DNA from 2 places in the Metabacillus sp. KJ11-3 genome. Region 2 is predicted to be linked to the other one. Evidence: predicted binding sites of a transcription regulator. Region 2 holds the regulator's gene; the other holds the start of a gene.

Region 1 (15,978 bases), 2.4 Mb from region 2:
TAGTCCTCTTTGTGATCACGGGAATCTTTTTCTTTCGCAGACGCAAAAGACCCACCGCCCCCTAATAAAATAGCTGTACTAAGTGTTACGACTGTTGCTTGTTTGGCAAAACTCTTAAAGTTCATCGCTTATCCTCCTAGCAAGTTTTTGTTTACAACTAAAATTATAGGGTAATAGCGCTATCCGAGGATATGTCACAAATTGATCGGAATTTCGTCGTAAATTGATATATCATAGGGACAAAGGCGCTGGGGCTGAATGGGACAAAGGGACAGGTACACTGTCCCGGAATGGGACAAGGGACCTGTCCCCTAGTCCCAGGTTTCTTGAAGTTCTTGCAGCAGTTGGTCGCGGTTTAGTTGGTTGTCGATGTATAGCTGCATGGAGGAGCCGAATTCTTCTCTGATGCCGACGGGGAAGTGGAACCAGTTGGAGGATAGGGTTTTTCCTTGTTTGTAGTAAGTTAAGGTGTCGTGTGCAAGTGGGCCTAGGTGGTTTGTTTCAATGTTCTTAAACGCCGGGATGAATTTAAATTGTTCGGTCATATATGATTGACCTTGAGTTGATGAGACCATCCATTGTAAGAATTTCTTTGCTTCTTTTTTCTTTTCGGGTGATGATTGTTTATTGATAACCCAATAATTTGGAACGCTCACGACAAGAGCATCGTTTTTCGGTTCATCATTGATTGGGATCGGCATAAAACCAATATTCATATTCGGCGATGCTTGGTCTATCATCGGTTGAACCCAGTTTCCTTGAAGGAGAATGGCTGCTTCACCTTTTGTAAACATGTTTAATTCCATTGAATAGTCAGTCGTTAATGGTTGTTCATTTCCATATTTTACGGTTAGGTCAAGCAAGTCAACCAGCTCTTTGAATGCCTGATTTGTTGTAATTTTTTCACTTCCTGAATGAAGATTTTTTATAAATTCATCAGGATCATCTTGCTGAGCAAAGGCAATGTTTAATAGAAAAACCCCGAGTTTCCATTCTTCATAATATCCATTTGCAAAAGGAGTAATACCCGCCTTTTGTAATTGCTTTGCTGCTTTTTCCAATTCTGTTCTTGTTGTTGGAGGGGTTTGAATTCCTGCTTTTTCAAATAAATCTTTATTGTAGATAAAGCCGTATCCTTCCATATTGACAGGCATTCCATATAACTTTTCATCAAACGTCATAGGGGTTAATGTTTCATTATAGGCATGTGTTACCCATGGCTGATCTGATAGATCTTCTAATAGGTTCTTCCATAGCTTACCTTGCTCATATCCATTATTTGTAAAAATATCAGGACCTTCTCCTGCTGCAATATGTGCTTTTAGATCAGCAAGATCATCTGTTGCTCCTCCAACCGTTTCAACTTGAATGTCTATGTTTGGGTTTTCCTTTTCATAAGCCTTCGCCATTTGCTCAAACTGTTTTGATATTTCCACTTTTGGATTTCTAACTTGTAGTGTCAATTTGGGCTCAGCTGCTGCTTGCGATTCCTTTAGTTTCGTCGCTTCCTGACATGCTGAAAGGGTAAGACTTAAGCCTCCAACTAATAATAAACCTGCGATCCTTTTTTTCATTCTTTCACCTCAGTATGTTTCACATTCCTTACTGGTCAATGCTTGTTTTTCTTTTGCATTTCGATACTCAAAAGGTGTCATACCAACCACTTTTTTGAACAGTTTTGAAAAGTACTTTTCATCCTGATAGCCGAGCATTAATGAAATAGAGAGGATACTCTCCTCTGTTTCCATAAGCCACGTCTTCGCTTGATTAATTCTTAGGTTCATGACATATTTGGACAGTGGTAATCCTGTTTGTTGTTTAAACTTTCTTGAAATATGTTCACGACTTAAGAAAAAGCGGTTTGCCAGTTTTTCCAAACTTAGTTCTTCCATATAATACATCTCTACATATGCTACGATATCCTGCATCCGGCGGGCATCATCCAAGTCATTTACACGATGAATAGATCGATAGTTTTGACCTTCCATTTCCCTTTGTAAATCCCGAAACGACCTTGGGATTTCATTTAAAAACCTGATCGGCTTGCCGCTTACAAGTCTGATCGGAATATCAAACTGCTGACTAATCCATTCTTCAATCAAAAACCAGTTTGATTCATTTGACATCACGAGACAAAGTGTGGAGTCATGCTGAAGTGCAAAGGCATTCCCCCATCCCTTTTTCATAAGTTCATCAGCTAGTTGCTGTACATATGGTTCAGCATGATGCATTTGATAAAAAGATATAAGTGTTAATTCGTATTGATCTGCATGAGGAAGAAATGAAGCTATTTCCAACTCGTCAAATTGTTCTCCTATACAGGCTTGTGTCACGACCTGGTTCATGCGAAACCTTTTAACACTTTCCATATCTCCATTTACTTTGTTCTTTCGTTCCTTTTCTTCCTTTTTCCACGCTTCAACTGCTGCAGCCAATGTGTGATTAAACGGCTCGGCTTCAATGGGCTTTAATAAATAATCAAAGCTGCTAAACTGTATTGCTTTTCGCATGAAGGAATAGTCATCATAGCCTGTGATGAAGATCACTTTTCCTGTATATGAGTTTGCATGCAGCCATTCAATCAGCTCCATCCCGCTCATTCCTGGCATTTTTATATCAGTGAAAATGATTTCCGGACTTTCCCTTTCTATGATTCTTTTGGCTTCTTGTCCATTAGCCGCTTCAAAAAGAGTCGTAATTCCATATTTCGCCCATTCACCTAATTGCTTCATTACAAAACGGACATTGATTTCATCATCGATCATGAGAGCCTTCATTTTATCCCGTCCTCCTTTGATGTAGAAAAAAATCAATAGATGTTAGATTTATCTAAAAAGATCGTCTGCTCATCCTTTTGAATGACACCCTCAAGCGGAATAATAAGTTCCACACAAAAGCCTTCCCCATCCTTCGTATCGAGCTTTAGGCCTGCATTCTCCCCGTAGTTTAAAACTAAACGATCATGAATGTTTTTCAGACCGATATGCTCGTGGGAATTTGTTCCCTCATAAGAAGAGGAATAGATATGTTCTCTTAATGAGTTCAATTTGGAAGAAGAAACACTTGACGTGTCATTTTCCACGGTAAGGATGACGTTCTCACCTGTTCTTTTTCCATAAATGCTTAAACTGGCATCATAGAAACCTTCTTCATAACAATGCTTAAAAAAGTTCTCAACTAGCGGCTGTACGATCATACTCGGAATCTTCATGTTTAAAAGTTCTTTGTTTAACTGTATGGAAACATTCAGTTCATGTCCGAAACGCTCTCTTTGGAGAGAAAGATAACGTTCAATATACTCGACCTCATCCCGTAAGAATACCCATTGATCAGCACGAATCGAGTACCTCATCATGTTGGATAAAGTGGTTACTAATTTATAGACATTTGGAGCATCAGATCTTAATGCCACAGCCCCGATTGATTGAAGGGCATTAAATAGGAAATGCGGATTTACCTGGGCCTTCAGTGCTCTAAATTGATTTTTTCTATTTTCAATTTCCAGTTTATATTCCCGGTCAATATGAAGGTTGATTCGATCCATCATTTCCTTCATGTGATTGTCTAAATGACCGATTTCATCTTTTCTATCACTACCAAACGGAACCTGCCTATTTCCGCCCTCGATGGACCGAACTTTTTGGCTAAGAGTTTTGATCGGACGAGTAATTCTGTAGGAAACATATCCAATCATCAAAAGTCCCATCAATCCGACTCCGATCCCAACTAAGATATTGATAATGGCTGTTTTCCTCGCCTCTTGAAATAAATAGTGACTAGGTGTGATCTTCACCAATTCCCATTGATCTAGCGGTCCGGATAATGATTTTGATAAAATAATCTCTCCATTTGAATTCATGTTTTTTGCATTCATTTGCTCCATTAACCCTTTAGGTGCGGACTTTCCAATTAATGACGCATCAGTGGCGTACATGACACGATCATTCGCATCAATAAGCAACACTGATTCTTCATTCTCCTCAATCAGACTGTTACACAACCTGGCATAGACATCAAGATCCAGATCAATGGAAATGAAGCCAAGAACTTCATTTGATAAAATATCAACTATTTTATGGTGAATCGTCAATACAACCGTTTTGTCAGACTCCGGTACAATCGCCGCATCATTATAATTTTCAATCTGATGCGGCGGTTCAATCAGATCAGAACTGTTCGAATTGTATAGTTTTTTAATAGATTCTTCATTCAATACGTCCGGTTTTTGCTTCGGAGCACTCACTTTTGCATGATAAGCTGTAATCGACTCTTTCTTTTTATCAAAATAAAAACGCACCTGACGGATTTCATTTCTCATTAAGTAAAACGTTTCAACACTGTTTTCTTTTGATTGTTGAGAAAAGTCTTTTGACTCGTCTGTGAAAATAGTAAAAAAATCAGGATTTCGATAAATCAGGTAAGGCAGATTAACCATTTCATCAAAATATTGCTCCAGTTCCTCCGAAAGTTTATCCATCTGGCTATGACTAGCCTTAAGGGCTTGCTGTTCCACTCTATTTTTTGTATATCCATAAATGACAAAAACAGATAAAAAATACGGGATGATAATAAAAATAAGAAGCATAAGGAATAAACGACTTCTAATGCTCTTCATTCATATGCTCCTTTCTATAAATCCAAATCTCTTCTTACCATATCTAATTCTATTTTTAAGCTTTCGTCAACTTGGATAAATGTGTAAAACCAACACACAAAAATGCGCTATTTCCTATTCTAATAGAGTTTGTGAACGGTTACTAAACGAAATGTCCCTTCCTTCTTTTTGGAAGAAATGAACCTATTGTACTAGATGAGAAGGTATTATGAGGGGAAAATAGTGAGAAGGAACGGAATTCATAAAGTTCAAAATAGAAAAACCCGCAAGTATAGACGGGTTTTTTCGTTTTTTATCTAATTAAATCTTAAAACTACCAACAACCGTTTTTAACTCTTCAGCCATATGGGCAAGAGCCTGGGCTGATGCATCGATTTCCTGCATTGACGCCAACTGTTCCTCCGTTGATGCAGCCACTTCTTCAGAACTAGCCGCATTCTCCTGAGCCAAACGGGAAACCTCCATCGCCGAGTTCGCAATTTCATCAATACTAGCTGAAATTTGCTGTACCGTTGCTGTTACTTGTTCAATCTGCGGGGTAATACTCTTTGTACTTGCCAGGATCTGAGCAAACTTTTCAGAAGTTATTTCTGATACTTTTACCCCTTCCTCCGCATTCTGTACAACTTCATTCATAATATTGACCGATTCTTCGGTATCTTTTTGAATGAAAGTAATTAAATCTGCAATACTCTTTGTAGATACTTGAGATTGCTCCGCTAACTTACGAACTTCATCTGCAACGACAGCAAAACCTTTTCCATGTTCACCAGCTCTCGCCGCTTCAATGGCTGCATTTAACGCCAGTAAATTTGTTTGATTCGCGATGTCACTAATCACATCCAATATAGAACCTATTTCTGTTGATCGCTGTGATAGTGTTTGAACAACTTCATTTGAACGTCCAACTGATTCACGAATAAACCTCATTTGAGTCAGGCTGTTTTTCACATATTCTCCGCCTTCTACTGCTTCCTTTGTTGTTTCTCTTGATAGCTCAGAAACAGTTGAGGAACTTTCGGAAATATGATGAATTCCTTGTAAGACTTCATGTAATGAGCTTGAATTAAGTTCCAGCTTTGTCGTTGTTTCCTCTGCACTGCTTGCAATTTCTTGAATCGCCGATGAAACGGTTTCTGTTGCTTTGCTTGATTGCTCTGCGCTTGCATTCAATTGCTCTGCTGAAGCTGCAACCTGATCTGAATGATCAGCTATCGAGCGGATCATTTCCCTCAAGTTATCTGTCATGGCATTAAATGATTCATTAAGATCATGAATTTCATCTTTATTCTTCATGGTTATCTTTTCCACTTGGAGATTTCCTGAAGCCACCTGCTTTGCTGCATTCCCCAACCGTACGATAGGTTTTGTAATAAAAATCGAGATAACCACTCCACAGAAAATAGCAAAAACAGCAGCAACACTGCTTAGTACGATTAGAGTTAATTGTGCCCGATCAGACTCGTCCTTTGTTTCTTTCACTCTTTCTTCTAAAATATCATCCCTTAACCAGTTATTCATAGAAAGAGCTTCCTCTGTTAAATTCGTACTGATTGGGACAATCAGGTTTAAGCCATCCTCATTTGCCTTTGCTTCATCGATTGATTTTTCATCCATGACACGGTTCGCCGTTTCTTTAAATTGATTATTCAGCTCCTGAATGGACTGAAGACGATCCTTTGTTTCTTGTAAGGTAGATAGCTCAAGTCCTCTGGATATACTTTCATTTAATTGAGTATTTGCTTCATTCATCTTGTCTCTAAAGCTCTCATCATCGTAAAGCATATATGCACGATAATATCCTGACTGTAGGGCTGTATCTGTTTGAATTGCTTGAGTAACGGCTCTTAACTCTGCCACCGTTTCAATCACATATTCATATGATTCATTTGATTGTTTCATATTTTGATAGGAAAACAGCGAAGCTGCCCCAAAAATAATGGAGACAATCAAAAAGCTCCCAATTATTTTTCGCTTGATTGATAAATTCATGATGTTCTAAATCCTCTCTACTTGTTATTCTGGATGGTCTATTTTGGTATAGCCTTCTTGCACAATAAAAAAACACCTCTAATCCTAGGAAAATATACTTCAGCCTGGAATCAAACGCGCTTTTAGCAAGTGGCAGGATCGCTACCCTTGTACCAAATTAACTTTTGCAGAATGTAAATAAACAATTAAAAAGAAACAGGTTCGCTATTACTTGTTAATGGTTTATTTTATAAAATATTCACTTTTATAATCTGGTTTGTGCTTCGGCATCAAGGGTAATCGATTTGCCCCTTAAAAAGCCTTGTACAAGTTCTATCCCTTCCAGGATATTATATCGGCTAAAATTTTCTATTATTAAGGAAATCGGGGATTGTTTTTTTATATATAAACGTCAAAAAAAGCTGATTCCCAAAGAAATCAGCTTTTCTTCCAGAAGATTAGCTTTGTGCTACCTCTTCTTTTTCTTTTATTAATTTCCTCATTCGATCCCTGTCCCGTTCTATAACCGGTTTTAAATATTTTCCCGTATAGGATTGTTCATTGTTCATAATATCCTCCGGAGTTCCGTAGCCGACGATTTGACCGCCTTTGTCTCCACCTTCAGGACCTAAGTCAACCAAATAATCTGTTGCTTTGATCACATCTAAATTATGTTCAATGACAAGGACGGTATCACCATTATCTACCAGGCGTTGCAGGACTTTTAATAATCGTGCAATATCATCCACATGAAGACCTGTTGTAGGTTCATCCAAAATATACAATGAACGGCCTGATGAGCGTCTGTGCAGCTCTGATGCCAGCTTCACCCTTTGGGCTTCTCCGCCTGAAAGAGTTGTTGCAGGCTGTCCAAGCGTTATATAGCCAAGACCTACATCATAAATTGTTTGCAGTTTACGCTTGATTTTAGGAATATTTTCGAAGAACGAAACAGCATCCTCTACCGTCATCTCCAAAACGTCAGAAATGTTTTTGCCTTTATATGTGACCTCTAGTGTTTCACGGTTGTATCGTTTTCCATGGCACACTTCACAAGGAACATATACGTCAGGTAGGAAATGCATTTCAATTTTAATGATTCCATCACCGCGGCATGCTTCACAACGTCCGCCTTTTACATTAAAGCTGAAGCGTCCTTTTTTATAGCCTCTCACCTTTGCTTCATTTGTCGTTGCGAAAACATCACGGATATCATCAAAAACACCTGTATATGTTGCAGGATTTGATCGAGGTGTCCGGCCGATTGGTGACTGGTCAATATCAATGACTTTCTCTAGGTGCTCGATTCCTTTTACCTCTTTGTGTTCACCTGGCTTTGCCTTTGCCTTGTGAAGCTTTTGTGCTAGTGTTTTATGAAGAATCTCGTTTACTAACGTACTTTTTCCTGAGCCTGAAACACCCGTTACCGCAATAAAAGTTCCTAATGGTAACTTCACACTCACATTGCGGAGATTGTTTTCCTTCGCACCTTTTATTTCGATATAACGGCCATCAGGTTTTTTACGTTCATATGGAAGCGGAATAAACTTCTTCCCAGATAAGTATTGCCCTGTTAAGGAATTGTCATCATTCATCACTTCTTCAGGCGTTCCGGCTGAAATGACCTCTCCACCATGAATTCCGGCTCCTGGACCAATATCAATTAAATAGTCTGCAGCCATCATCGTATCCTCATCATGCTCAACAACGATAAGGGTATTTCCGATGTCACGCATATTTTGAAGGGTTTGAATTAAGCGATCATTATCTCGCTGGTGAAGGCCGATGGAAGGTTCGTCAAGAATGTATAAAACACCTGTTAAGCGCGATCCGATCTGAGTAGCAAGACGAATTCGCTGTGCCTCTCCCCCAGATAATGTCCCTGCAGCACGATTAAGGGTTAGATAATCGAGTCCAACATTATTTAAAAACCCTAATCTTTCACTAATTTCCTTCAAAATAAGATTGGCAATCTGCATTTCTTTTTCTGTCAGGGATAGATTTTGAAAGAATTCAAGTGACTCTTGAACAGATAGTTTTGTAATTTCCCCGACATGATTTCCCTGGATTAACACAGCAAGAGTTTCCTTTTTAAGTCGATATCCTTTACAGCTCGGACAATTTTGTTGGCCCATATACTTTTCCATTTGCTCACGAATGAAGTCTGAGGTTGTTTCCTTATATCGTCTTTCAACGTTTCGAATAACCCCTTCAAATTGAATATAGTTTTCGCGAACTTGGCCAAAGTCATTTTCATAACGGAAATAAATTTCCTCACCATCACTGCCATATAGTACTTTATCTAATAAATGCTTGGGAATATCCTTAACTGGGATATCCATGTCAATTCCATAATGATTGCATACAGCTTCAAGCATTTGAGGATAATATTGTGAGCTTGTTGGCTCCCACGGTGCAATTGCATGCTGCTTAAGAGACAGATCTTTATTCGGAAGCACAAGATCCAAGTCTACTTTTAGTTTTGATCCCAAACCGTCACACTCAGGACACGCACCAAACGGGCTATTAAACGAAAACATTCTCGGTTCCAGTTCCCCGATTGAAAAGCCACATTGCGGACAGGCATGATGCTCACTGAACAGAAGCTCTTCTTCTCCCATCACATCGATGATCACTCTGCCTTCTCCTAGACCTAAAGCTGCTTCAAGTGAATCAGCTAATCGTGAAGCAACCCCCTCCTTCACGACAATACGGTCAATCACAACTTCAATGGAGTGCTTTTTGTTCTTCTCAAGCTCAATTTCTTCTGCAAGCTCATGCATTTCCCCATCAACACGAACACGTACATACCCCTGTTTTTTGATATCTTCAAATACTTTCACATGTGTTCCTTTTCGTCCTGACACAATAGGAGCAAGGACTTGAAGCTTTGTTCGTTCCGGATATTCCAATATGCGGTCAACCATTTGTTCAATGGTTTGGGAAGATATTTCAATCCCATGAATAGGACAGGTTGGACGGCCAACTCTTGCATAAAGCAAGCGCAGGTAATCATAGATTTCCGTCACAGTTCCAACAGTTGAACGTGGATTTCGACTTGTTGTTTTTTGATCAATTGAGATGGCTGGTGACAGCCCTTCAATCGCATCAACATCAGGTTTGTCCATCTGGCCTAAAAATTGACGGGCATATGCTGATAGTGATTCAACATAACGCCGTTGTCCTTCAGCATAGATGGTATCAAAGGCCAACGATGATTTACCTGAACCAGATAAGCCTGTTAAAACAACAAGCTTATCACGCGGAATGGTCACATCTATATTTTTTAAGTTGTGGGCACGCGCTCCCTTCACAACAATATGTTCCATTGCCATAATTGCTTCATCCTTCCGCTTTCAGTTCTAAAATTAAGTCACGAAGCTCGGCAGCACGCTCAAAGTTCAACGATTTTGCCGCCTCCTTCATTTCAATTTCCATTTCAGCTATGACTTTATCTCGTTCTTTCTTCGTTAACTTCGTCAATTTACTTGCAACCGTTGTTTCATACTCTTCCTGGTCTTCCGCTGCCATTGTTGCACGGATCACGTCACGAATTTCTTTTTGGATCGTTTGCGGAGTAATACCATGCTGTTTGTTATATTCCTCTTGAATCTCACGGCGACGTTTTGTTTCATTGATCGCGATCTCCATTGAGTTTGTCATTTTATCTGCATACATAATCACATGGCCTTCTGAATTACGGGCTGCACGACCAATTGTTTGGATAAGTGAGCGTTCCGAACGCAGGAATCCTTCTTTGTCCGCATCTAAAATCGCAACAAGTGAGACCTCCGGGATGTCCAAACCTTCCCTTAAAAGGTTGATGCCGACTAACACATCATATTTTCCAAGACGAAGCTCGCGAATGATTTCAATCCGCTCTAACGTTTTAATTTCTGAATGAAGATAATTGACCTTAATGCCAATTTCCTTCAGATAATTTGTTAAATCCTCTGACATTTTCTTCGTTAATGTTGTAATAAGTACACGCTGATTTTTCTCAACTCTTGTTTGAATTTCTCCAATTAAATCATCGATCTGACCTTCAATTGGACGAATATCAATTGTCGGGTCAAGTAACCCTGTTGGACGGATAATTTGTTGAATCATTTCAGGTGAATGTTCTATTTCATATGGACCAGGTGTGGCCGATACAAATACGATGTTCTCGATATGTTTTTCAAATTCCTCAAAACGCAGCGGTCTGTTGTCCTTTGCAGATGGCAAACGGAAACCGTGATCAACAAGGACCTGTTTACGCGCTTGGTCTCCATTAAACATACCCCTAATTTGCGGCACAGTAACATGTGACTCATCAATAACAATAAGTGAGTCCTCTGGGAAGAAGTCCAGCAGCGTATATGGTGTGGAGCCTGCCGGGCGTAAAGTTAAATGTCTGGAATAGTTTTCGATTCCGGAGCAAAAGCCCATTTCTCTCATCATTTCAAGATCATATCTTGTTCGTTGCTCAAGACGCTGTGCTTCAAGAAGCTTGCCATTTTCGCGCAATTCTTCCAATCGCTCCTCAAGTTCTACTTCAATGTTCTTGATGGCTTTTTCCATTTTCTCTTCTCTTGTAACGAAGTGGGAAGCCGGATAGATGGCTACATGCTCACGGTCTCCCATGATTTCACCTGTTAATGCATCCACTTCACGAATCCGGTCAATTTCATCGCCGAAAAATTCCACACGGATACAATGCTCATCACGGGAAGCAGGGAAAATTTCTACCACATCTCCACGAACTCTGAATGTTCCTCTTCGGAAATCTATATCATTTCGTTCATATTGCACATCAACCAGTTTTCTTAGCAATTGATTTCGTTCAATTTCCATCCCTGTTCGTAATGAAACAACTAACTCTTTATATTCCTCAGGTGAACCGAGGCCATAAATACAGGACACACTGGCAATAATGATGACATCTTTCCGTTCAAAAAGCGATGATGTAGCCGAGTGACGAAGCTTATCTATTTCATCATTAATACTGGCGTCTTTTTCGATAAATGTATCTGTTTGCGGCACATAGGCTTCCGGTTGATAATAATCATAGTAGCTGACAAAATACTCAACAGCATTATTCGGGAAAAATTCTTTAAATTCACTATAAAGCTGTCCAGCTAATGTTTTGTTATGAGCAATAATTAAGGTTGGTTTATTTACTTCTTGTATCAGGTTTGAAACTGTAAAGGTTTTACCTGTACCAGTTGCCCCCAGCAATGTTTGGAATCGCTTGCCTTTCTTTATTCCTTCAACTAATGACTGAATGGCCTTAGGTTGATCACCCTCAGGTTTATATTTTGAGACTAATTCAAATTGATCGCTCACTCATAAGCCTCCATTCCGTTATTATCTCTATGAATAGTTTACCATATAATAGTGGAAAAACACCAAAAATACGAACTATAGTTCGTATTTTATTTTTTGTTATGTATTCGTATGCTGATCGCTTTCCTGATGTAGGGGAATTTTGCAACTTTTCATGTATTTTTGCAACGATCTAGGTTTTTTTTGCAGGTTTGCATTTATTTTTGCAAGTTCCAGGATTTTTTTTGCAACTTTTACATATTTTTTTGCAACCTTGAAATAGCCAATTTTTTATATAAAAAAAGAGCTAGTACAGCCCTTTCCTACTTAAGTATTTCTCTTTTAGTGAAACCTCAAACCTATTTCTTCTTTAGCAGCTCTGCCTTCATTTTTCTTGCGTAGAAAAACCCGACAGCAAGTGACACAATGTCGATAAAAAAGATACTTGGTCCATGGGTATATCCTTTCATATAGGAAGCAAGAAGCAGGGCCGCTGTTAATGCCGTTCCAACATAATGGTTATAACTTACCCGTGTAAAAAGAAGGACAAGAAGAAAAGGCATAATAAGTGCTAAAATCACCTTTATCATCATTTATAATACCTGTTCTTTCATTATAGTGATAAATTGTAAAAATACACAGTATCCTCTTTTTTATAGCCTACCGACTCGTAGAGGGCTTGTGCTTTTACATTATCTTTCGATGTTTCTAATAAAATTCCTGCTGCATCCGTTTGCATCGCAAATTCTTTCGCTTGATTCATTAGTGCTTTTCCAACACCGTGACGGCGATATTCTTCAGCAACAAACAAATCATTCAGCAGCCATTTTCGTTTCATTCCGACGGAAGTGAAAATCGGATAAAGCTGAACAAATCCGGCAGGAAGTCCGTCATTGCTTTTTGCCAGGAATATGGTTGATTCATTTAGCTCCATTCTTTCCTTTATAAAGGATATTGCTCCTTCAAGGTCAGATGATTGTCCATAAAAAATTCGGTAATTGTTAAACAATACAACTACATCGTCTAAGTCAGATAATGTTGCTTTTAAAATATTCACATGCTTCCCCTCGATTCTAATCATATATAGCCAATTCTATCATGAAAATCGAGCAAAAGAGGGCTAATTTTATCATTAGCCCTCTTCGTTTATTTCTGTGAAGTAACACCTTGGTAGTCGTTTTCTTCTAAAAGATCAACTAACTCGATGTCTTTTTGATTTTCTAAAAAGTATCGCAATGTAAATTCATTTTCAAACAGTACCGCATAGGCACCAAAACGGTCACGAACAAGCATGCTTCTTGAATCAAAGAAACGTTTATCAAACTTCTCGCTCTTGATCCATCTTGGAATTCGTTCTCCAAGGGCAGTGAATTCAATCTCGACATTATATTCAGCCTTCATTCGGTATTCAAACACCTCAAACTGAAGTTGACCGACTGCACCAAGGATGATCGAGTCATTTAACTCTTGGCGGTATAGTTGAATCGCGCCTTCTTGAACAAGCTGTTCAATACCTTTTCGGAATTGCTTCGACTTCATGACGTTTTTCGCACTGAACCCGCTTGAATAGCTCAGGTGGGAATTGTGGCAGCTCTTCATATTGATAAGAGTCTTTCCCCCCGATTAATGTATCACCAATTTGATAAATATTCGGGTCATAAATTCCAATAATATCACCAGGATACGCTTCATCTACTGTGTCACGGTCTTTTGCCATAAAGGCCTGCGTTTGATTTAGCTTAATCGTTTTATTTGTACGACTTAAGTTCACACTCATGCCTCGTTCAAATTTTCCGGAACATACACGGAAAAAGGCAATACGGTCACGGTGTGCCGGGTTCATATTGGCTTGGATTTTAAAGATATAACCTGAAAATTGATCTTTTTCCGGCTCAATTAAGCCTTGATCTGTTTTACGCGGCTGTGGTTGGGCAGCAAATTGTAAAAACGTATCAAAGAATGTTTGCACACCAAAATTAGCAAGGGCACTACCAAAGAAGACAGGTGTTAGCTCTCCTTTTTCCACTCGCTCAGGTGAAAATTCATTCCCTGCTTCTTCAAGCAGTTCCAGCTCACCTAATGTATCTTGATAGATGACATTTTCCTCAATATCTGTTCCAGATAACTCGCTTAGAGGGATCACTTCTTCCTCTTCATCACCTTTGAAGCGAACAAATTGTTTATTAAAGCGGTCATGAATACCTAAGAAACGTTTCCCGCTTCCAACCGGCCAGTTCATTGGATAGGATTCAATCCCAAGTACTTCCTCAATTTCAGAAAGCAATTCCAAAGGATCTCTTCCTTCACGGTCAAGCTTGTTGATAAATGTAAAGATCGGAATTCCTCTCATCCGGCAAACTTTGAAAAGTTTAATGGTTTGAGGCTCAACACCTTTTGTTGAATCAATGATCATGACAACACTATCTACCGCGGTTAATGTACGGTATGTGTCTTCACTAAAGTCTTCGTGTCCCGGTGTATCCAAAATATTGACGTGGAATTCATGATACGGGAAGCTCATGACACTTGATGTTACCGAGATTCCACGTTTTTTTCAATTTCCATCCAGTCAGATGCGGCAAATTTTCCTGATTTCTTTCCTTTAACTGTTCCTGTTGAACGGATAATTTGACCAAAGAAAAGGAGTTTTTCTGTTAACGTCGTTTTCCCTGCATCCGGGTGGGAAATGATCGCAAACGTACGTCGTTTATTTATTTCCTGTTGTAAGCTCATTCGCAATAACCTCTTTTAATTAAATTCGTGCTTCAAATATACTACAAAGCGCTTCAAAGAACAATTTTAATAAGGCTGTTTTTAATATGAGGCCGTTCCATTGCGCTCCAGACACTCGCTTTCCGCGGGGAGGAAGCTAAGCCTCCTCGGCTTCGCCTGTGGGGTCTCAGCCCTTCCTCACTTCCCGCAGGAGTCGAGTGTCTTCCGCTCCATTCCACTAACATTTTAGAGTAAGTTTTAAAAGCAACATAATTTAACATAATAAAAACAGGGACATCGTACCCCTGTTTAGCGCTGATATCGTCTTTTGTATTTTTTTCTTTCTTTATTTTTCTCCGTTTCAACTAGATTCCATGCGGTGGTGTATCGGTATTTTTTTCCCCAGATTTGAATGAGCATTTTCATTCCGGTTATAAAGCATAGAAGTAATAGACTAACAATTAGAAATAAAATGTCCATCTGCGTTCCCCCAATCATTCTTGTACACATGTATATGTTTGAGATGGGAAAACATGATGGTTTTTACTCATCATGTAAATGAAAATGTAAGTTCTGGAACCCACTGATTCATATGCTTTTTGATTTCTTCGTAAAGCTTTTCTTTACCTGATAGTTGCTCGAGCGGTTGAACATGGTATATTTCATTTACGAAGGTTGGGACGAAGGATGGTTCTTTTAGGACGATATCACCGGTTTCGAGTTTCTTTTCGACGTTTAGTTTTAAAACTCCTCCGATATCTTTGTAATCTTCGGTTTGACCTGTAAAGAAATTACCGAGTGAATAGGCAACAAATGAGCGTTTTCCATCTTCTCTTTCGATCCATTCCATTGGTTGAAGAACATGTGGATGGTGTCCGATGATAATGTCTGCTCCTGCATTTGCCGTTTTAATAGCTAACTGTTTTTGCTCTTCATTTGGCATTCTTTCATATTCTTTTCCAAAATGAAGACTTACCACAACAACATCAGAGATGGTATTCGCTTGTTCAATCTCTTGTTTGATGTTTTTCTCATCTATTCGATTCACTAAGTAAGGCTTATCTGTCGGGGTTTCAATACCATTCGTCCCATATGTATAAGCAAGGAATGAAAAAACGATTCCATTCTTTTCGATTGTGCGAATGTTCTTTTTATCTTCTTCCGATAAAAAAGCTCCGGTATAAGGAATCCCTAGTTTATTCCAATGGGAGATGGCACTTTGTATGGCCTTTTCACCACGATCCAAAGTATGGTTGTTTGCTATTGTGACTAAGTCAATACCGCTTTCTTTTAATATATCTCCCACTTCATACGGACTATTAAATGATGGATAAGTGGAAAGTCCAATTTCAGTGCCGCCAATCATTGATTCC
Region 2 (15,978 bases):
CTTCAACATCAAATTGTCCATTCCAATTTGGAGTTCCCCAGGTACCTATTCCTTTCTTTCTTGGCCCGAATTCAGCATAGGTAGAGCCGTAAACGGAAACCGGTTTAGGATTACCCATTAAATATAGCCCTAAATCTAACATATGAACACCGATATCAATTAATGGCCCCCCACCAGCTTCTGATTTGGTCGTAAACCAGCTTCCCCAACCCGGGATCCCTTTTCTACGAAACCAGCCTGTTTTGGCATGATAAATCTTTCCTAACGAACCCTTTTCTACCTGTTCTTTAATTTGCTGAATTTGCCATTGCCATCTCATTTGATGTGCAACCATGACGATCTTTCCTGAATCTCGCTGTGTTCTTACAATTTCTTTTGCTGCTTCGCTATCGATTCCCATCGGTTTTTCAATTAACACATGCTTCCCTGCTTTTAACGCCTGTAATGCTAGTGGAGCATGCCATTTATTAGGTACACCAATAATTACAGCATCTATGTTGGAATCATGAATTAATTCCTCTGCACTATTAAACACTTGATGTACTTTAAATTCATTTGCCCTTTGTTCTGCAAGTGGAAGATAAGCATCAGTGATCCCTTGCAGCACGATTGAATCGGTTAATTGTGAAAATGTACTTAAATGAACATTTCCAATTGCCCCTGCACCTATGATACCTAATCTAATTTTTTGACTATTCATCGTAAAAAACCTCCTTACTCATAATTCCTTTTTATCAATATAAAAAAAACGCTTACAGATATGGTAAAATATAATGTATAAAAAAGCTGATCAGTTTTTCATCTGTTTATCTCATTTTTTCTGATAGGAGGAAACGGTTAATATGACCACTTTTCCCATGTATTTATCTGAATATCCTAATATGAACACATCATTTCCGTTTCATCTATCAATTCATAGAATTAAAGATCAGTTTCCTTCACACCGTCATGATTATCTTGAATTCTCATTAGTTATTGAAGGATTCGGGACTGAGATGATCAACGGAAAAAACCATAAGATGGAGCCCGGTACCTTCACGTTTATTCTCCCTTACCAAATACATAAAATATCTGCAGATAAAGAATCTACATTGGTTTTATATAATTGTATGTTTGATTTGGCATTACTTCATCATTTAGGATTACAAGACGCATTAATTAATACAGAAGATCTTTTTTTAGATCCGTTTATCAAGATAGATGCTCAAGATTTCCTAAAAATGAGGAACATCCTAGAAGAAATGCTTGAAGAATACACACAAAATAAACCTTATAAAGACATTTTAATAAAAGCTAAGCTTGCTGAAATTATGGTCATATTTGAACGATTGAGACGGACACAAAATTCCTCTGCAGCCACAAGTAAAAAGGCTACAAAAAAAGGAATCATCTGGGATGTTATTCAATACATTCATATACATTATCAAGATGATATCACTTTATCCAATTTAGCAATTAAATTTCATGTGAGTGTTCCATATTTAAGCGAACTTTTTAAAGAACATGTAGGTCAAAACTTTGTTCATTTCTTACACGAAGTTAGAATTCGTCATGCATGCAGCCTATTAACATCAACAACCATTCCTGTTACAGATATAGCTTTAGAGGTAGGATATCGTTCATTCCAGACATTTTCACGGGTTTTTCGTGATCAAAAAAAGGTTTCACCAACAGCTTATCGTAAACAAAATCTACAACATAGAAGCATAGAAATGTAAACAAGTTGCCAATACACCTTTTGGGAATAAACTTCATCATCCTAAAAACTACAAATCTATAAAAAAATGAAAGCACCTTTGTTTAGAGTGCTTTCATTTTTTTATAGATTAATTTACTTTTGAGAGTAAATCTTTTAAATAATTAATGCTTATTTCCACACTTTCAAGTGGTGAACGTTTACATTTATCTTGTTCAACAACCATCCATTCAACTTTCGCTTCATCAAGAGTATGTATGATAGCTTCAAGATTAACCCCACCAGTTCCTAATTCTGCAAAAGTTTTATCAGAATCAGTTGTCATATCCTTTAAATGGATCAATGGCATACGTCCAGTATATTTTTTCATCCAATTTACCGGATCTTCACCAGCTAGTGTTAACCAATATACATCTAATTCAGCCTTAACATACTCCGGATTCGTCTCATCAAATAATCTCTCAAGATGTGAGCGGCCTTCTCTTTTTCTAATTCAAAATCATGATTGTGATAGCTTAGTGCGATTCCTTCTTCAGAACAACGTTCTCCGACTTTATTTAAAGTTTGCGCAAGTTGATCATATTCATCTCTTCGATCCTCAACTAAGTATGGACACACAATATTTTTACAATTAAGCGTTTTCAAATACGCTAATTCATCCTCTAAATGTTGTTCCATTCTTTCTAATGACACATGACTGCTTACAGCAACTAATCCAAGGTTATCCAGCGTTTGTTTTAATTCACTAGCTTCCTTGCCATAATACCCAGCCAATTCAACTCCATTAAACCCTAGTGCAGCTACTTTTTCTAATGTGCCATAAAAATCCTGCTCACACTCATCTCTTAGTGTGAATAATTGAACAGCTATTAATTTTCCCATTATTTTTTCTTCCCTTCATGCTAGTCTCATTTTTATCATAACAGAACTATTTAATAAAAACATATAAAAAATATCAAATCAAATTTTTTGTATTTTATATATCAACTCAATACATTTAATCCCATATGTAACATCTAAAATAAAATTTCCTCGCAGAATGTATTCAATCCATTATTAACCATATAAACAATTCTTTACATTTATAAAAAAATTGACTACACTAACAATATCCCTTCCGAAACATTCGCTTGTTGCGGGACACTTAACCAATGTACGGATCGGAAGGGATTAGAGGAGGTTAAACATATGTTTAACCTCCTCTTTTTTCAGGAATATGCTGATACGCATTTGTTTGTTTAATAATGGCAAATTTTTAGGAAAATTAGTGCGTATTAAAACGTTTTCTGCTATTATTAGAATATATATTTACTTTTAAATAGCCAACTTATGATTGGTGTCTTCTTTGGGAGGAGCTATTATGTCACGTACATATGAATTTCTATACTTACCAACAGATGTTGGGACAATTCGACTTGATATTTTTTATAAACATTCCATGTTTCACGTTCAAGCTGAATTGAATGATTTGATGACTTCTTCTTATGATCGAAAAAAAGTGGAAGCTGTTAAGAAATCATTACTCCTCTTAGCAAAAGAGCATCATGCTTTTGGCCATCATGAGTAGGTCAAACGAAATATATTGAAATTAAATAACAAATAATTATAGGCAGTAATGCAATAAGTATTATTAATTGCATTAGCTGCTTCTTTTAATCCTTTATATGATTAGGACAAGAGGTGAATAAATTGTTAGCAGGTTGGTTCCTTTGGTTTATCTTGTTTTGGGTTGTATTTCTTGTGTCTATGCTTGCGATTGGCGGCTACTTCATGTTCCGGAAATTTTTACAAAGATTACCTAAAGAAGATGGAAAATCGGATTTGGATTGGCAAGACTACTATTTAGAAAAGACAAGACATATGTGGAATGATGATGAAAAAAATTTGCTAGAAGAGTTGGTAGAACCAGTGCCTGAGCTGTTTCGAGATGTTGCAAGAGCTAAAATCGCAGGAAAAGTTGGTCAATTAGCCTTAAAAGAGCAAGCATCATCAATCAATTTAGATTTAATCATAAGAGGTTATATTATGGCAACTCCTAAACGTGATCATAAATTTCTTATGAAAAGACTTACTGAAAAACAAATTGACTACTCTGAATATAAAGCACTTTTTTAATGACTAAAGAGCCAAGTCCTGTCACCAAAAAAGATCCGAAATCTAATGATTTCGGATCTTTTTAATGTAATTCAGCATGATAAGTTATTTATGGTTATTCGATAAATGATGTTCTTTCTGGACACGTAAAAAAGCACGATACATAGCAATTCGCCATGGAACAATCATTCCAAAAGCTAAAATCCAAAACATCCCACTTAGTTCCCCTACATCAATTGTCGTACTCAAAAAGGACTTCATGATGATTCGGATAATTAATAAACCTATTAATATGAAAGCAAATGCCTTGGATCGTTTTAAATAAATGTTATTATCTCTAATTTCAAAATTTGAAGTTTTAATTAAAAAAATAGAAAAAAACATTCCTACAAATAAAGCCTCAAAAAATTCCGCTGCTGTTACGCGAAAGAATGGATGAATAAACATCAACGCACCTGTACTCATAAAGATCGGTGGCAAGATAATCTTTTTAGCTGATGCTGGTTTTTTAGCAGATTTAAAACGAATGAATAATACAAATAAGGCCATTGCTACAGCAATGAACGATGAAACAACCGTTAACAATAATATCAATCCTTTACTAGTTAACTCTACATGTACTAGTATAAACGAATTTCTAAAGGATACCTAGAAAATCTCTAATAAAAATAACATATCCCACAGAATAGAAAATTCTCCTAATAGATCTGTTCAGACTCTAAGTGGTAAAACAGTTAAAGATAAAAACCATTTAAGATATAGATATCCTAAATGGTTTTTAATCTATTATCCTAATACTCGATCAATCGCTTCTAGTACACGATTTTCATCAAACGGTTTTACAATAAAATCTTTTGCTCCTGCTTCAATCGCTTCAACAACCATTTTTTGTTGTCCCATAGCAGAGCACATAATAATTTTTGCATCTGAATATTGCTGTTTGATTTCTTTTAGAGCTTCAATTCCATTTTTCTCTGGCATTGTAATATCTAAAGTAACCAAATCAGGCTTTTCCTTTTCAAAAAGTTCAACAGCCTGAATCCCATTTTCAGCTTCTCCTACAATTACATGGTTTGCCTTTTTCAATATATTTGACAAAGTCATTCTCATAAACTTGGCATCATCAACAATTAAAATTCTAGCCATGCCTAGCTCCTCCTCATACATGATGAGAAAAACCCAGCTGATCGTCTATAGACGAAAGCCTCAGTTTTTCTTATACTATCAGATATGATCTAAAATTCTGATAATATAAAAGAAAGATTGAACCCACACTCTCTCTTAATAGAAGGCGATTGACATTTGACTTAATTGGAGGCTATCTCATTTCTTTTAACCTTCAATGCAATATCTATCACACATATGACCATTATATCAAATTTATGTCTTAAATATAGTAAAAATGTCACTAAAATAGCAAAAGATTAAAAACCAGTGAATCCCCCAAAAATCCTTGTTAAGAAAATAATAATAGATGTCATTATGTCAAAAAATAACAGAATCCCCATAAAAATCATGAGATATCCTCCTATTTTCATTATCGCCATGTTATGCTTTTTAATCCAACCAAGCTTCCCGATAAAAAAGGATAATACGAGAAATGGAACTGCAAAGCCTAATATATAGGCAATCATATAAAGCATTGCGGATCCTGGATTTGTTGCTGCTAACCAAATAACCGCAGAGAGAATTGGTCCCGTGCATGGTGTCCAGCCTGCTGCAAAAGCCATGCCAATAAAGAATGTACCTATATAGCCTGTAGGACGATTTTTAAATTCAAACCGGTGCTCTTTCATTAAAAATTTAGGGTTAAAAACTCCAACTATCATGAGTCCAAATACGATAATTAACAAAGCTCCAATTTGTCTTATTAAATCTTGATAATTTTGAAAAAGTTCTCCTATAAAAGACGTACCAAACCCAAGTGCTATAAAGATTGAAGAAAATCCTAATAAAAAGAAGACTGTATGTAATAAACTTCTTTTCTGTAATAATGCATTTTCAGATTTTAGCTCACCAACAGATACTCCTGTTATATACGATAAAAATGCCGGGTATAGTGGTAAACAGCATGGAGAAATAAAAGATAAAAAACCTGCTCCAAAAGCTAAAAATATATTCACATCTGTCATATTACTCCTCCTAAAGAGAATGTCTTCTCTATTCTAGCAAAAGTTGTATTATTTTAAATGTTTCTTTATGTGACATTTTTATGTCAATTTCATATCTTATGGCAATTTTTCCTTTTCATTCCACCTTTCAACCATTTATAATAGAATCATTGCTGTTTATATCATATGTTTGAAAATGATATAATCGAAATAGCTAATCTATGCAAAGAAAGGACAAGTTCTCGTGTCTAAACAAGAAATGCTTCAAATGATTGAAAAGAAACGAGCCGAGCTAATTGACATTGTCCTACAAAATGGGCTGAATTCTAACATATCAATTAAATATAGCCAAGAGCTTGATGTATTATTAACACAATATATAAAAGAAGATTTACCTCATAAAAAGCAGGTTTGTTCATAAATCAAAATGAAAAAGCACATTAAACGTGCTTTTTTTATTGCTCATGAAACTATAAAATTCTTTGAACTGTGGATAAGTGCCCGGTATCCAGCTCCGAAGCACAGGATGTGAAAGTGCAGTCGTTGAGATCAACGTCGCGTTTTTAGACTGCCAGCGCCTAGCCTCTAGGGTCTAGCCACAAATGAATTGAAGACAAAGGAAATATTCTATTCATTTGCTTCTTATTTGCCCAAGGTTGATCAAGACGCTTGTGCTTTTGTTCTACGTTTCTACGTTTGATCGTATCTTCAACAAATTCCCCATTTTTAGTTTTACAAATTTTATTTTCCCTTTAAAAATGCGCCTTTAAATATGTATAATAGCCACAATTTAGACATATAATCTAACAATCCATTAGGAAGGAGGAAAAACCATGAATAGTCGGATTTTCTTATTCCTAGCAACAATTTTCAGTGGTTTTGCACTTATTCGAATTCCTTTAGCTGACACATTTCTAGCTAGTATCGAACCTGTTACAACGATAATTGGTGTATTAGCGATTCTAATATTCTCACTGGTACTTATTTATTATGGCGTTAGAAATTTGTTTAGTAAATAGAGGTATGGGAAAGTATTCCTTGAATGCTTTCCCTTTTTATATACGTGCTAACTACTAAACAAAACCGCAATCAATTGATCGCGGTCTTGCTATCTACATCAAATTTCCTTTAACTTTAAAAGAATTTCTAATAAGTTATTAATTAAACTAAAAATAAAATTTGAACTAGGCAGGATAAAAAAATTTTTACATCATTTATAACTTTGACACATACGTTGCTATTGCTCTTTGTACATCATAGATACTTTTGTCTTTTTTAAATTGTTTCGAAACTGGATTTGCCGTACTAGATATCCAGATCTTTAACTCTGCATCTAAATCAAAACTCCCAGCAGTCTCTACGCTAAAATGTGTAATACTCTTATAAGGAATAGAGTGATATTCAACTTTTTTACCAGTAACTCCTTGCTTGTCAATTAGAATTAAACGAGTATTAGTGAAAACAATTAAATCACGGATTAATTTATAAGCTTTTTCAACTTTTTCACTTTCAACAATTACTAACTCTAATTCTTTTTCCACTGATTTAATATCAACCTCTGAAACATTTCCCATTAACCCATCTAAAATACCCATATAAACCTCCAATATTAAAATAATTAATAATTTTTCCTTCTTTACATGGTTATTTTATTCCTAAGTATTATGTTTTAAGCCTTATACGGTAAATTCATTCATATTATTGCACTAGTTAGAAAATGAATGAATCAAAATAGTATTCATTTTAAAAACTGGAACAATAAAAACCACCCTTTATTGGTATAGTTTCCAACAAAATAAGTGGTTTTGGATTGGTCTAATGAAAAATAAAGCAAAAATAAGATCAAAATTTCAAAAAAAATAATTATCCTTTTTTCATGAAAGAATACGCATAATATATATCAAAACAAGAATATATTATCTTGTTATACCAACGTTTTTCTTATTTTTGCATTTTGTTCATTTGAGACATCATTTGATTGATTTTCTTTTGTGATGGTTTCATTCCCATTTGCATCATCATCATTTTTAGCATTTGTTCGTTAATTGGTGGATTTTTCTTCAGGTAATTCATCATATATTTACGCGCAATGAAAAATCCTAGTGCAACTCCAGCAAGTAGAGCTAGAATGCCTACTAGAATAACAACCCATAATTCCATTGGTTTTCCTCCTTCATGTTGTCTATCTTACAGTGTACTAAACCCATAGCAATTATACAACATTTGAACTATAATTTCTCTATTTTTCAGCCAAAATTTCTTTCTTTTATAGGGTTTAACCAACCATATCTTTCACCCTTAAAATCCATTGCTAAAAAACAAGGATCGAACTTTCTTAATACTTCAAAAAATATCGTTTCTGCTTCAAAACTTCCATCAGAAGAGAGTTCAAGATGCCGGTTTTTCACAATAAGGGTAGCGTTTCCGACATTTCCTTTTAATGCAATCTTATGTATATGATGGAACATTTGATAATCTGTACGTTTTGATAAATGTGTTCCTAGTAATTGATGTATAAATAAAGCTGGTATTGGTTTTGAAATATACTGAATTTGTTTTTCGATTGTACTTCCATGAGCTGAACGAGCTGTTGTCCAGTGAAAGTCTTGAAACAGATGGTAGATTTTTGATTCCCGCCCAAAATAGTGACTTGCAAACTCTTCTTCTATTAAATAAATATAATAGTGTCTCACCATTTCACTCTCCCCAACCATTCTATTTCTCTCATTATATAAGAAGTCAAAAGAAATAATTGTCTTAAACTGGAGAGATAAGGCACTATTTTTGTCGAACAGCTATAGTTTGAATCTGGTTAAACATCAGTTTCAAAAAGGAAACAGGAGGAATAATGGCCCTCCTCCTGTCATTAATGAAGATCTTTCCTTCTCTCATTTTTGATTTTTTGAGGTGTTACATCATTCCCATTTGGATCAACAACTGTAACTCCTTTAAGTGTAGTTTTCATAGAAGAGCGAAAAGCATCTAAATATTCCCTACGTAATGCCTGTTGTTCAACCTTTTCCTTATCCGTTAAGCCTTCTGTCTTTGATTTCTTAGATAATTTATTTATTCGATCTATTTTAGATTTTGGTAACATCATTTTACTCCTCACATTATTAATATATACTCAGCACACTGCGTAAATAATTTTTGGATATAAGTATTGTCACAAATGTCATCATACTAAATAGAGAAGAAAATAACAACTTTCTTAACTTATGTATCATCTAAATTTCGGTGAGTTTTTTCGAGGTGCTCTTTGTATCTTCTATGGACTGTCGCTTTGCTAACATCAAATCCTAAACCTCTCAGTGTTGCAGCTATTTCCTGAAATGTTAGCTTCTTATCTCTTAGTTTAATGATTTCATCAATTGGTACCTCTATCTTCTCACGTCCTCCTCCCTGTTCTTGATTCTTTAAATTATCCTGAGGATTAAAACCATTTTCTATCGCTCTCTGCATTCCTCTTTTAATCTTGTAATTTGTCAGCTTTCTTTGAAATTCTTCTACTGTTGCAAGAATACTCAGTATCATTGAATCTGTTTCGGATAACTCAGGCTCACCTTTTTCATTTAAGGTGAATACTGTGGCATCAAATTTCTTTATTTCATGTAAGAGTGCAATTTTAGCGTGACCTCGTCCTAACCGAGTATCGTCCTGAACTAATAATACAGATGCTTTCTTGTCTTTTAACAATTCAAGCGCTTCAATAATCCCATCACGATCAACATCAAATCCACTATGCCTTTCTTCAATTACTTTAATAACCTCCATACTGTGAGTTTCCGCTAGTGTAAGAAGCTCTTCTTTTTGTCTATCAATTGAAGTATCCTGTGTATCTTTCTCTGTACTAACACGACAATAAATAATTGCTTTCATTTCTGTCACACCTATCAATTCATTCTTTGTTGTTTTATTCGCTCGCTATCTGTTGAAATTGTTGGAATTCTTCCTTTTGTATTGGTACAAAAACGATGTCCCCTGGAGCTATGGTAGTTGAATGAATATGATTTTTTTCCTGAACCCATTTGACAAACTCTTGTTTCGAAATACTATGTTTCTCTTGAAGCTGATCTGCAATCGACCAGAGACTATCACCCTCTTTAATTTCGACTTGGTGATATTTTTCTAAGCTGTCTGTTTTATTTGTATAAGTAATTCCTGCTGTAATGGCTAATAGAACAACAAAAAAAGCTAGTATGTAAGATAAAGATTCTTTTTTCATAATAACACCCCGTAAGAATATTTGTTCGTATTTATACTTAAAGTATAAGACGAACAACTGTTCTAGTCAAGCGTTTTTTTCGAACTTATGTTTGTATTTATAGGTAAATGATGCTATAATAAACATAAATTAGAGGATCCGAGGTGTCACAGAGGATGACAAAACTATCAAAAAGACAACAAGATATTTTAAGCTTCATAAAAGATGAGGTCCAAAAGAAAGGATATCCACCTTCTGTCCGTGAAATTGGTGAAGCTGTAGGTCTGGCATCAAGTTCAACTGTCCATGGACATTTAGCTAGATTAGAATCCAAAGGATTAATTAGAAGGGACCCAACAAAACCTAGAGCAATTGAGATTTTAGAAGAAGAAACACCCCATATTCCAAAGAGTAACGTGGTAAATGTTCCGGTTATCGGAAAAGTCACTGCTGGTCTTCCTATAACTGCTATCGAAAATGTAGAAGAGTATTTTCCTTTACCCGATCGCTATATTTCGGAAGATGAACATGTCTTTATGCTAGAAATTATGGGTGAAAGTATGATTGAAGCCGGTATCTTAGATGGAGACTTAGTGATTGTTCGCCAGCAACAGACCGCAAACAATGGTGATATTGTTGTCGCTATGACAGAAGACGACGAAGCGACATGTAAAAGATTTTTTAAAGAAAAAGATTATATTCGTCTGCAACCTGAAAACTCTACAATGGAACCTATTATTTTACGAAATGTAAGTATTTTAGGTAAAGTAATTGGCGTTTATCGTACAGTACACTAGGCTTATCTTAAAAGATAAGCCTTTTCTTGTTTTGCTCTAAATACAAAAAAGCCTCAACAATAGTCGAGGCCTTCTCTATTCTATTAATACATTGACATGTATTGTTCTCTTTCCCATGGGTGAACTTGAGTACGGAACATATCCCATTCGATTTCTTTCGCTTCAATGAAGTGTTCAAATAGGTGCTCACCTAACGCATGTTTCATTGTGCTATCAGCTTTTAATAAATCTAGTGCCTGAGCTAATGTTGCCGGTAAATCCACGATCCCATTTTCAATACGCTCTTCTTTTGACATAACATAAATGTTGCGGTCAATTGGTTTTGGAGCTTCAAGATTATTTTTAATTCCATCAAGACCGGCTGCTAATAGAACACTCATTGCTAAATAAGGGTTTGCTGCAGGGTCAACGCTACGTACTTCTACGCGTGTACTTAGGCCGCGAGATGCTGGAATACGAATTAATGGACTTCTGTTTTGCGCAGACCAAGCAACATAACAAGGTGCTTCATAACCAGGGACAAGACGTTTATATGAATTAACCGTTGGGTTTGTCACTGCTGTAAAGGCAGGAGCATGCTTGATTATACCTGCAATAAATTGTCTTGCGGTATCACTTAATTGCAAGTCTCCATTTGGATCTAGGAATGCATTTTCACCTTTACTGAATAAAGATAAGTTACAGTGCATACCTGAACCATTAACACCAAATAAAGGTTTTGGCATAAATGTAGCATGCAAACCATGTTTGCGAGCAATTGTCTTAACAACTAGCTTAAATGTTTGAATATCATCACATGCTCTAATAGCAGAAGCATATTTAAAATCAATTTCATGTTGCCCCGGTGCCACTTCATGGTGAGAAGCTTCAATTTCAAAGCCCATTTCTTCTAGTTCTAGAACGATATCACGACGGCAGTTTTCACCAAGATCAGTCGGTGCTAAGTCGAAATAACCGCCATTATCATTAAGTTCCAGAGTCGGCTCACCTTTTGCATCTAATTTAAATAAGAAAAATTCTGGTTCTGGCCCTAAGTTGAAATCAGTAAACCCAAGTTCTTCCATTTCAGAAAGAAGACGGCGTAAGTTATTACGTGGGTCTCCTGCAAACGGAGTTCCATCCGGATTATAGATATCACAGATAAAACGTGCTACTTTTCCTTTTTCAGCTGTCCAAGGGAAGATTACAAATGTATCTAAATCTGGATATAAATACATATCGGATTCTTCAATTCGTACAAACCCTTCAATTGAAGAACCATCAAACATCATTTTATTATCTAGTGCTTTATCTAGCTGACTTGTTGGGATTTCAACATTTTTGATTGTTCCAAGAATATCCGTGAATTGCAATCGGATATATTTTACATTATTTTCTTTTACCAAACTCACTATATCTTCTCTTGAATATTTAGCCACCCTTAAAATCTCCTCTCCAATTTCAAAAAGTTTATATTCAATTTTTAATTGCTACTACATTAATTAGTGGAAAAATCTCGACATGTCTCCATGTCTTAATGTAGGTCGATTAAAACGACCCGCTTGCATGAGCTCGGATTTAAGAAGCTTACGTAACTCTGAATCGCTTATATCAGGTTTTTCAACTGTTTTAGGTTGCTCTTGTTTTTCTTCACTATGTGAGCTATTGCGAGAAAAAATCTCTTTTATTCCTGCTAAGTTGACACCCTGTTCAATCAAATTACGAATCTCCAATAATTTATCTACGTCGTTAAAAGAAAATAATCTTCTATTGCTCTCTGTTCTAGCTGGAAAGATCAATTCATTTTCTTCATAATAACGAATTTGTCTTGCAGATAAATCGGTGAGCTGCATAACAATTCCAATAGGAAATAGGGGCATTGAGCGTCGAATATTATCACTCATGTTATTCGCTCCTTTAAGTTAACTAATTTCATTATAACCTATGTAACATTATGTGTCAATCAAATGTCAGCTTACATAACATATAAATCAATATCTATATTGGTAGTTAACTAACAATCGAGATTAAGTTTTTGTCTATTAAGGAATCAACAGCTGAACAAACCGCAATTTTCACATGAGTGTATGTTAATCCGCCTTGTACATAAGCAACATATGGTGCTCGAATTGGACCATCTGCAGACAACTCGATGCTGGCTCCTTGAATAAACGTGCCTGCCGCCATTATGACATCGTCTTCATACCCAGGCATATAATTCGGGTATGGAGTTACATGAGAATTAATTGGTGAAGAATATTGGATCGCCTGACAAAAGGCAACCATCATGTCTGGATCATCAAACTGCACAGATTGTATTAAGTCAGTTCTCGTACTGTTCCACATAGGACTTGTCTTTAATCCTAGTTCCTCTAAAAAGCCTGAAGTAAATACTGCTCCCTTCAAAGCTTGTCCCACTACATGTGGTGCTAAAAAGAATCCCTGATACATTTCCTGCAGACTATATAGAGAAGCACCAGCTTCGGCTCCGATTCCCGGAGATGTCATTCTATACGAGCATGCTTCGATTAAATCTTGTCTACCAACAAGATATCCACCTGTTTTAGCAAGTCCACCACCTGGGTTTTTAATTAGAGATCCAGCCATTAAATCAGCACCAACATGACAGGGTTCTAACTCTTCTACAAATTCACCATAGCAGTTATCTACAAAAATGACAATATCTTCTTTTAAAGATTTAACAAACTTTATCATTTCCCTTATTTCTTCTATTGTAAACGATGGTCGTGTGGCATAACCTTTTGATCTTTGAATGCCAATCAATTTAGTTTTGTTTGTTACAGCATGTTTTACTGCGTCATAATCAACTGCTCCATCTTTTTTTAATTCCACAGTTTGATAATCGATTTGAAATTCTTTTAAAGAGCCAATCCCACTACCCCGAATTCCTACAATCTCCTCAAGGGTATCATATGGCTTACCAGTGATATAAATAAGTTCATCACCTGGTCTTAATACTCCGAACAACGCGATGGATATGGCATGAGTACCTGAGATTATTTGTGGTCGAACTAATCCTGCTTCACCACCAAACACGTCAGCGTAAACTTTTTCTAACGTATCCCTTCCAATATCATCATAGCCATAGCCTGTAGTTGGGATAAAGTGAGAGTCACTCACTCTATGCTGTTGAAAGCTTTTTAAAACCTTGAACTGATTTAATTCACTTATTTTGTCTATTTTTAAATGAATAGGTTGGATCTTCTTTTCCACTTTTTCTACAATCGGTGATAGCTTGCTACCATATTTCAAAAAATCAAACATCTTTTAACCCTCTCCGTTATACTTCTCTAGTTGTGAATGAATGGAGTGTTCTGGAAGAACAAAACCTTCAATTTCATACATTTCACTTTCTTCAATAAATTTTATTTGTTCAATTAAGGACTCTGTTTTCAATTGTGAAATCAGTCTCCCTTCATTCGAAGGCACAAGAACAGAGTAATGTTTCATAGAATTCTTAGCAACCGTTTCAACCTTAGCTAACAAAAGTTCCAGATCTTTTTCATTAAAAGCTGAAATTTTCACATAATCAGCAGAGGGAGAAGGTACAAATGAATTAGAAGTAAGATCCTTCTTATTATACACCGTTAAAATTGGCTTGTCAGAGACTTCAAGTTGTTCCATTAATTTATAAACAGTTTTTTCATGGTTTGAATAGTCGTCGTTAGAGCTATCCACTACGTGCAAAATAAGATCAGCTTCTTTAACCTCTTCCAAGGTAGAGCGAAAGGCAGCAACCAGGGTTGTTGGTAAGTCTTGTATAAACCCGACAGTATCTGTTATAAGTGCTTGATATGTAGAAGGTAACAATACCTTACGAGTCATTGGATCCAATGTAGCAAACAACAAGTCTTCTTCAAAACTTCCTGCTGTTGTTAAGCGGTTAAAAATCGTTGATTTCCCTGCGTTTGTATAACCTACTAACGCAATTTGAAACGCCTGGTTTTTCTTACGACGCTCCCGGTAGCGATTTCTATGACGTACAACAGTTGAAAGTTGTTGTTTGATTTCATTAATACGATTTCGGATATGTCGACGATCGGTTTCCAATTGTGTTTCACCAGGTCCTCTTGTACCAATCCCTCCCCCTTGACGCGATAGGGCAATACCTTGACCAGATAATCTTGGAAGTAAATATTGAAGCTGTGCCAATTCTACTTGAAGTTTTCCTTCTTTAGACTTTGCACGTTGAGCAAAGATATCTAAAATTAACTGTGTACGGTCGATAATTCTTACATTTAATATCTCAGATAAATTTCTAAGCTGACTTGGAGATAGTTCATCATTCAAAATCACAATATCAGGACTAAGTTCCTCCACAAGGTTTAGTAATTCATCAACTTTTCCTTTTCCAATATATGTCGCAGGATGCGGTCTCTCTCTTTTTGAGTTAATTGAACGAGAACTTCACCGTTTGCCGTTTTCGTTAATGAGCCGAGCTCCTCCATCGAATATTGAAAGTGTTCATCTTCCATTGTTTGTAACTGACACCCAGCCAATATAACCTTTTCTTTAAGTGAGTCTACTGTATTTTTCAATAAAAAACCATTCCCTTACGCTATTTTAGCAATCTAATCATACCAAATATTTACGTTGTTCACTAATTATTTCTATAGTATAGACATAATTCTTGAGATTGTATTCCGGAGATTTCAAGTAGATTGAAAGTAAATCTAACAAAAAAACATTGACCTTTAGCTTATTTCCCATTTAAAATTGTCTGAGCTATAAAAAGTGCAACCTGGAGGAATGGACATTGACTTGGGAAGTTTTAAGTATAATTGGCACTATTGCATTTGCTATAAGTGGCGCAATTGTTGCAATGGAAGAGGAATATGATATTTTAGGTGTTTATATCTTAGGAATTGTCACCGCTTTTGGTGGTGGTGCTATTCGGAATCTATTAATTGGGGTGCCTATTTCAGCCCTATGGGAGCAAGGACTATTATTTCAAATCGCTCTTTTTGCAATGACATTGGTTTTTTATTTCCACATCGTCTATTACAGCACTGGCACAAATGGGGAAACCTAACAGATGCTATCGGTCTTTCTGCATTTGCTATACAAGGAGCTTTA

Evidence for each region. The regulator LexA, encoded in region 2, represses DNA repair genes until DNA is damaged. The targets are predictions, from matches to a motif close to CGAACATATGTTCG.
Region 1: uvrB (excinuclease ABC subunit UvrB) is a predicted target of LexA. The motif match lies at 11,986-11,999, and genes of this name have one in related genera.

Annotation. Positions count from the first base shown of each region.
Region 1 covers NZ_CM147865.1:5,141,889-5,157,866, reverse strand. Annotated here, with positions in the region: gene AC0L8O_RS25360 (glycoside hydrolase family 68 protein) at 1-125, opposite strand, end outside; gene AC0L8O_RS25355 (ABC transporter substrate-binding protein) at 312-1,574, opposite strand; gene AC0L8O_RS25350 (response regulator) at 1,584-2,777, opposite strand; gene AC0L8O_RS25345 (sensor histidine kinase) at 2,810-4,615, opposite strand; gene AC0L8O_RS25340 (methyl-accepting chemotaxis protein) at 4,916-6,607, opposite strand; gene uvrA (excinuclease ABC subunit UvrA) at 7,045-9,921, opposite strand; gene uvrB (excinuclease ABC subunit UvrB) at 9,929-11,914, opposite strand; gene AC0L8O_RS25325 (DUF2198 family protein) at 12,253-12,486, opposite strand; gene AC0L8O_RS25320 (GNAT family N-acetyltransferase) at 12,507-12,950, opposite strand; partial or broken gene AC0L8O_RS25315 (peptide chain release factor 3) at 13,040-14,626, opposite strand; gene AC0L8O_RS25310 (hypothetical protein) at 14,915-15,085, opposite strand; gene AC0L8O_RS25305 (CapA family protein) at 15,156-15,978, opposite strand, start outside.
Region 2 covers NZ_CM147865.1:2,379,489-2,395,466, forward strand. Annotated here, with positions in the region: gene AC0L8O_RS12110 (Gfo/Idh/MocA family protein) at 1-700, opposite strand, end outside; gene AC0L8O_RS12115 (helix-turn-helix domain-containing protein) at 843-1,718, shown strand; gene AC0L8O_RS12120 (sugar phosphate isomerase/epimerase family protein) at 1,827-2,189, opposite strand; gene AC0L8O_RS12125 (sugar phosphate isomerase/epimerase family protein) at 2,111-2,578, opposite strand; gene AC0L8O_RS12130 (hypothetical protein) at 3,057-3,263, shown strand; gene AC0L8O_RS12135 (DUF2621 domain-containing protein) at 3,386-3,811, shown strand; gene AC0L8O_RS12140 (CcdC family protein) at 3,896-4,339, opposite strand; gene AC0L8O_RS12145 (response regulator) at 4,577-4,936, opposite strand; gene AC0L8O_RS12150 (cytochrome c biogenesis CcdA family protein) at 5,215-5,922, opposite strand; gene AC0L8O_RS12155 (aspartyl-phosphate phosphatase Spo0E family protein) at 6,161-6,322, shown strand; gene AC0L8O_RS12160 (hypothetical protein) at 6,735-6,920, shown strand; gene AC0L8O_RS12165 (PH domain-containing protein) at 7,116-7,496, opposite strand; gene AC0L8O_RS12170 (YneF family protein) at 7,843-8,061, opposite strand; gene sirA (sporulation inhibitor of replication protein SirA) at 8,148-8,597, opposite strand; gene AC0L8O_RS12180 (DUF896 domain-containing protein) at 8,768-8,998, opposite strand; gene AC0L8O_RS12185 (YneB family resolvase-like protein) at 9,118-9,780, opposite strand; gene yneA (cell division suppressor protein YneA) at 9,815-10,126, opposite strand; gene lexA (transcriptional repressor LexA) at 10,282-10,902, shown strand; gene glnA (type I glutamate--ammonia ligase) at 10,986-12,320, opposite strand; gene AC0L8O_RS12205 (MerR family transcriptional regulator) at 12,384-12,785, opposite strand; gene AC0L8O_RS12210 (methionine gamma-lyase family protein) at 12,892-14,166, opposite strand; partial or broken gene hflX (GTPase HflX) at 14,170-15,377, opposite strand; partial or broken gene AC0L8O_RS12220 (trimeric intracellular cation channel family protein) at 15,659-15,978, shown strand, end outside.